Regions from separate parts of the Bacillus sp. Brlt_9 genome, predicted to be linked through region 1. Evidence: riboswitches for the same ligand, from Rfam matches in the RefSeq annotation. Region 1 holds a riboswitch; each other region holds the start of a gene.
The links. Region 1 has a riboswitch for thiamine pyrophosphate ahead of tenA (thiaminase II). Riboswitches for the same ligand answer to the same signal wherever they lie in the genome.
Positions count from the first base shown of each region.

Region 2: it holds a riboswitch for thiamine pyrophosphate, as region 1 does, so the genes downstream of both, VF726_RS24880 (MTH1187 family thiamine-binding protein) here and tenA (thiaminase II) in region 1, are expected to answer to the same signal.
Region 3: it holds a riboswitch for thiamine pyrophosphate, as region 1 does, so the genes downstream of both, tenA (thiaminase II) here and tenA (thiaminase II) in region 1, are expected to answer to the same signal.

Region 1 is NZ_JAYJLO010000012.1:72,365-74,639, reverse strand. Features, by position in the region: gene VF726_RS28285 (SH3 domain-containing protein) at 1-716, opposite strand, end outside; TPP riboswitch at 986-1,097, shown strand; TPP riboswitch at 1,158-1,261, shown strand; gene tenA (thiaminase II) at 1,344-2,039, shown strand; gene VF726_RS28275 (ABC transporter ATP-binding protein) at 2,008-2,275, shown strand, end outside.
Region 2 is NZ_JAYJLO010000008.1:106,563-108,837, forward strand. Features, by position in the region: gene VF726_RS24875 (methyl-accepting chemotaxis protein) at 1-900, shown strand, start outside; TPP riboswitch at 962-1,063, shown strand; gene VF726_RS24880 (MTH1187 family thiamine-binding protein) at 1,164-1,484, shown strand; gene VF726_RS24885 (ABC transporter permease) at 1,456-2,229, shown strand; gene VF726_RS24890 (ABC transporter substrate-binding protein) at 2,226-2,275, shown strand, end outside.
Region 3 is NZ_JAYJLO010000005.1:336,914-339,188, forward strand. Features, by position in the region: gene VF726_RS21750 (heterocycloanthracin/sonorensin family bacteriocin) at 126-467, opposite strand; gene tenA (thiaminase II) at 762-1,451, opposite strand; TPP riboswitch at 1,579-1,684, opposite strand; gene ddlB (D-alanine--D-alanine ligase) at 1,757-2,275, opposite strand, start outside.

The DNA of each region.
Region 1 (2,275 bases):
TGCACTACATAATGTTTTGCCACGTATCCGTATCCTGTGCCAAAACGAATTTTATACCAAGTTCCTACAGTTTCCACTACTTGTAGTTGTGTTCCATTTTGTAATGAACCAAGTAGTGCACTACTTGTACTAGCGGTGCTACGTACATTAAGTTTAGGTGTTGCAACTGTGTATTTCGTATTATTTTGAACTGTGATGCCTTTTACTAAAGGCTGTGAACCGTTAGAAACGAATGCTTTTTGTACGTAACCTGTTTTGCCATTATGTAAAATTTTATACCACTCGCCTTGTTCTTCTTGAATGGTAACGAATTTCCCATTTGGTAATACATCTAAAATTGAAGATTCTAAATTAGGTTCAGAACGAACGTTTAATGCATTGGCATTAACGATGTATTGATTATTAGATTGAAGTTTGTTTTTTAGTAGAATAGCATCTTTTTGTACGTAACCTACTTTATTATTAACAGATACTTTATACCAGCCATTAGTTGTTTCAAGTATGTTCACTTTCGTATTAAAGCGAATTGTATCAATTGAAGAGCTATTTGCGTTATCTTTTGTATGTAAGGTTACTTGATCGACTTTGACATATCCAGTTTTCACACTAGATAATTGTTCAGCGTTGGCTGTTTGTACATTTGTTTCTCCCATAGAAGGAAGTAAAGAGGCAATTGCGACAGTAGTTGCTGTTAAAGCAGTGGCTTTCATATTCATATAATAGAGACCTCCTCTAGTTGTATAGTTGTAATTTTATTATAGTATAAAGATATAATATAGTGGGTGTATTCACATAAATGTAATATGAAATCAATATAAAAATAAATTTTTTGAGGATAATGATTCCTTATTATCCAATTAATTAGGATAATAATTTCTAAGATAGAATATAAGTATTATATAGTTTCTTTATTTTGTTGACAATTGAGAAAATTAAAACAGTTGATGATGTCTTATTACGATGTTATACTGACAGTGATAATTTCATAGTTTGCTAGGAGAGCTGGTGTTGCCAGCTGAGAGTAGGCCGTAAGCCTTTGATCCTTTTCATTACCTGATCTAGATTATGCTAGCGTAGGGAAGCAATTCGGACAATAATATTAAGTCCCCGTTTCTTTGCGTATAGAAACGGGGATTTTTTGTTTGAAAATTTCATATTGAAACCACTAGGGGTGCTTGTTGTGCTGAGAGAGGAATAATCCTTAACCCTTATAACACCTGATCTAGGTAATACTAGCGAAGGGAAGTGGAGCAACGAATAAATTATAATTTTATTTGCTGTAACCACTTCTTATTTAGAAGTGGTTTTTTATTTATATACACATACTGGAAGGGGATAGGGAAATGAAATTTTGCGATAGATTATTAGAAACTGTACAACCAGTTTGGGAGATGAGTCATAATCATCCGTTTGTAGTAGGTATGGGGGATGGCACGTTAGAAAAAGATAAGTTTCAGTATTACATTATTCAAGATTATTTATATTTGTTAGATTATGCAAAGCTATATGCGATTGGTGTTGTAAAAGCAACGAATCCACAAGTAATGGGGAAATTTGCTGAACAAATTGATGGCATATTAAATGGAGAAATGACAATCCATAAACAATATGCAAAAAGACTTGGAATTTCTATAGAGGAGATAGAGTCTGCAAAGCCATCTGCTAAGAATTTAGCTTATACAAATTACATGATGTCTGTATCTCAAAATGGCACACTTGCAGAATTAATAGCAGCACTTCTTCCGTGTATGTGGAGCTACTGGGAAATTGGAAAGCGTTTAAATGATATTCCTGGAGCAAGAGATCATGAGTTCTTTGGTGAGTGGATTCAAGGATATAGTTCTGAAGAATACGGTAACCTTTGTATTTGGTTAATAGATTTATTAAATGAAATGGCAGTTGGAAAATCTGACAAAGAGCTAGATCGATTAGAGGAGATTTTCCTATATTCCAGTCGATTTGAATATTTATTCTGGGATATGTCCTACCGTAAGGAGATGTGGGGATTTGAGGAGCAAGAACATACTACAGTTTCATAATGTTTCTTTTCATTATGATGAGAAACCAATCATCAATGAATTAAATGCTTCTATACAAGATAAAGAGTTTGTAAGTATTATTGGACCGAGTGGATGCGGGAAAAGTACTCTATTTCGCCTTATTACAGGTTTAGAAGAAGCAAGTACTGGGCAGATAGAGCTGACAGAAACAAAGAGCCATCCTGTAGGGTATATGCCTCAAAAAGATATGCTCTTGCCGTGGAGAACGATTATTG
Region 2 (2,275 bases), on a different contig from region 1:
GAACAGGTTTCCTCATCTTCAAAAGAATTGTCAGTGAGTACGAAAGAGAATAGCATGGCAGTTCAAGAAATCGTAAGTTCTATAGTTGAGTTAAGAGCGGGCGCTCAGTCACAAGAAACTGCAGTACCACAGTATTTAGGTATTGTATATGAAATGGAAGATAAGATGGAAGAGATAACGAATGCTGCAAAACAAATGACGAAAGAGTCTGAAGGTATAGAGCATCATTCAGGAAAAGGAAACGGTGTTACTAAACAGGCGATTAATCAAATGAATATAATACAAAATGCAGTACAAGATTTATCTTCTATCATTTATTCTTTGGAAGTGAGATCAAAAGAAATTAGTGATATTGTAACTGTAATTACAAGTATTTCAAATCAAACTAATTCGCTAGCTTTACATGCTACTATTGAAGCTTCACGTGCTGAGGAAACTGGAGACGGATTTGCTGTTGTGGCTGATGAAGTGCGTAAATTAGCAGAGCAGACGGAAGCATCAGCAAAAGATATAGCAAAATTAATAGGGGAAACACAAGCTGGAACGGAAGAAGCTGTTGTTTCAATGCAAAAAACTTCAAAAGAAGTAGAATCTGGAATTATACTTGTTGAAAGTAGTGGTGCTTTCTTTGAAAAAATTTCGAAATCAGCACAAACTGTTACCAATCAAGTTAGAGTTGTTTCTAGCAATTCAAGTGATATATTGCAAAATAGCCAAAATATTGTACGTGTTGTCAATGACCTATCACTTATCGCAAATAAGTATGCGAATAGTAGTAGTAATGTTGAAGAAAGCATGAAAGAACAGAAAATGTCTGTACAAGATATTGCTGAATTAGCCAGTTCTTTAAGCTGGCTTTCACAGGAGTTACAAGAGTTAATTGGTGAATTCAAAAGTTAAATGAAATGATTATACGTACTTTTGTTTGTTCAATAAAATAAATCATGCTACAATGAAAACGAATTAAGGACCGGGGAGCCAATTGGCTGAGAGGATGTAAACAAACATCGACCCTCAACCTGATCTGGATAATGCCAGCGTAGGGAGTTACTTAAAGTGATGTAGCATATGTTATTCTATAATAACTTGCATACAAGGCTTTCCTACGCAGTAGGAAAGCCTTTTCTTGTTTTAACATTTCATATTATAAGGGGGATTTTACTATGTCACAACAAGTTACAATTTCATTTTCAGTAGTACCACAAGCGAAGAACAAAGATGTGTATTCTGTTGTTGATAAAGCAATTGAGGTTGTACAACAATCGGGAGTTCGTTATGAAGTAGGGGCAATGGAAACAACGCTGGAAGGAGAATTAGATGTACTTCTTGATGTCATTAAACGTGCACAACAAGCGTGTGTGGATGCTGGAGCAGAAGAAGTAATTACTTCTATTAAAATCCATTATCGTCCAAGCACTGGTGTAACGATAGATGAAAAAGTTTGGAAGTACCGTGATGAATATGCAAAACCAGAAGCAATCTAAAATAATTACAACAATTTGGCTTATCCTTCTCATTGCGATATGGGAAGGATCTGTTTCATTATTTAAAATTGAACCGTGGATTTTACCGAAGCCTTCTGCCATTGTTCAAGAATTAATTGGAATGAAAGATTTACTATTACCGAATACGATGCAAACGCTGCAAGAGGTTATAATTGGACTGTTCTTTGCGATTTTAATTGGGACAAGTATTGCAATTATTATGGACGTTATTCCTTTATTTCGTATTTTAATAAATCCGTTGCTTGTTATTTCGCAAACGATTCCAATCGTTGTACTTGCACCGTTATTTATTATTTGGTTTGGATATGGAATGCTACCAAAAGTAATGGTAGTCATACTCGTTTGTTTCTTCCCGATTGCGCTTAGCATTTTAGAAGGTTTTCAAACAGTAGATAAAAATATGTTGAAGTTGTTGCAAACGATGAAGGCAACGAAATGGCAAGTTTACCAGAAAGTAAAGTTTCCAGCAGTACTTCCATACTTTTTCTCAGGGTTAAAAATTGCAGTGACATATAGCGTAATGGGAGCGATTATTGGAGAATGGCTCGGTGCCAGTGAAGGATTAGGAGTTATGCTTACGAGGGCTACGAAATCCTTTTTAACAGCCCGAGTATTTGGTGTTGCAGCAATCATTGTTATGGTGACATTATGCCTGTATTTTATCGTAGAGTTTATGGCAAGAATAACAGCACCATGGATATATAGAAAGGACGGCAGAAAATGAAAAAAGGTTTAAAAGTTATGTTGGCGGCCTTATTAGCAGTAGGTGT
Region 3 (2,275 bases), on a different contig from region 1:
TTTTATCTTGATTTACAACTAAAAATCTAAATATCATTCTTTCACTTGAATGCTACATGTGTTTTGATTAAATTCTTTGATAAAAATTATATAATGCTTCACTAATGGATTCCTTTTTTCTCTTATCAATATTCATATGTTACAATAGTACCAGTTGTATCAGTAGTACCATTAAAACCGCTAAAACAATTTGAACAACTACCACAGCCACCACAACCTCCGCAGCCGCCACAACCAAAACAGCCGAAGCAACCAATACAACGGAATCCACCACAGCGACCTGCACAACCTCCACAACGACCTCCACAACCTCCACAACGACCTCCACAACCTCCACAGCGACGAACAGCATCTTCAATATAGTAATATGGATATTGGTTTTGTTGGTCCCAATACACGATATTTCCAGGCTGGTAATCATTAAGGCTTAATGCTTGTAGTTCTTGTTGAAACTTATTCATTTTCATGACCTCCGTTTATAAACTTCAACCTTTTCAATGCTTTCCTATATTTCTGTTCGTTAAATCTAAGTAGAAATAGCGCTATAAACTAAGTTCAATACGTACACCTACAAAATATGACCTATCACTAGATGATGCACCTTGTTCATACACTTATTTTTAGGTTATTTTTTCCATGGGCTCATTTTTATAAATTGAAAAAAGACGCACTTAGATCGATGCGTCTTTTTGTAATACTTCTTTTATGAAATCATATATTTAAGTATTATTCATACCTGTGAATAGCAATACCTCTACTCATTATCCAATTACATCTTTTATGTCTGTATTCACTGGCCACTTTTCTAGAGTATAAGCCATTTCCCAAAATGAATATTCATATTGACTACTAATAATAAAATGCTGCTTCATTCGCTTACGGTCAGACTCTGTCACCTTTTCAGCGATAGTATCTAATCGTGTAATTTGCTCTTCAACTAATGTACGGAACCAATCAGATCCGTAAGCAGAAATCCATTCATTATAAATTGGCTCTTCTGGCTGACACTCTTTTAAACGCTCTCCAATTTCATAATACAACCAATAGCAAGGTAAAATGGCTGCAATGATATCACCTAAATGTCCTTCATACGCAGCGCGATACATATGTGAAGTATATGCGTATGCAGTTGGAGCAGGAATAAAATTATCTTTTTCTTCTTGTGTAATCCCTAGTTTCTTCGCAAAATTCTCATGTAAAGATAATTCTGCTTCATATGTATTTTGAGCATGGTGTGCCATACGAGCTGTCGTTTCTAATTCCTGTGCTTTTGCAGCTCCTAAAGTTTGTACTCTAGCAAAATGACTCAAATAATATGAATCTTGAAGCACGTAATAGCGAAAACTAGCTAAATCTAACGTCCCTTCACCAAGTTTTTTTACAAAAGGATGATGAAAACTAGCTTCCCAAATTGAATCTACTTCTTTACGTAATGATTGTGAAAAAGTCATATAAATCCCCTCCAAGTAATTTATTTAATATAAGTATTTATCCACAGTTATTAACCGCTTTAAAAATAAAAAAACTTTCTTTACAGACGTAAAGAAAGTGAAATTGACAGTGTTTATTCATGAAATAGCAATGTCTTTCCCACTTCCCTACGCTGGCATTAACCAGATCAGGTACTAAGAGTCTCAAATTCCCATTTGATCTCAGCCAATAATAGGCCCCCCTAGTGGATAAATATTTAATTTTCGTATTGTATTCATCATAACATACTTCATGTTACTGTCAAAAGTATTCATGACACTGCTACTTAAAATCCTTCTTCTTTTCGTACTCTCAATGAAGTTTCAATAATCATATCTAATAGTTTACTATAATGAATACCAGCTGCATCTGCACTTTTCGGTAGTAAACTTGCTTGTGTCATCCCTGGTAATGTATTAATCTCCATTACATATGGAATACCGTCCTTCACCATCATATCAACTCTTGCATAAACGCTGCATTTCAATGCTTTATAACAAGCCAATGACGCTTTGTTTACACGTTCCTTCAATTCAGCTGGAAGTTCGATAACTTCTTCAATTGTACCAGCATCATCATATTTCGCATTGTAATCAAAGAATTCAGCTGCATGTCGAATTGAAATGATAGGTAACTGTTTTCCATCAAAAATGGAACATGTAATCTCGTCACCTTTTATATACTTCTCTATTACAACTTCAGAATCCCATTCGAACACAGTTTCCAGCATTGAAATTAATTCGTCTTTATTGTAGACAATCTTTACTCCAACACTTGAACCACCAGAGTTTGGTTTTACTACTAA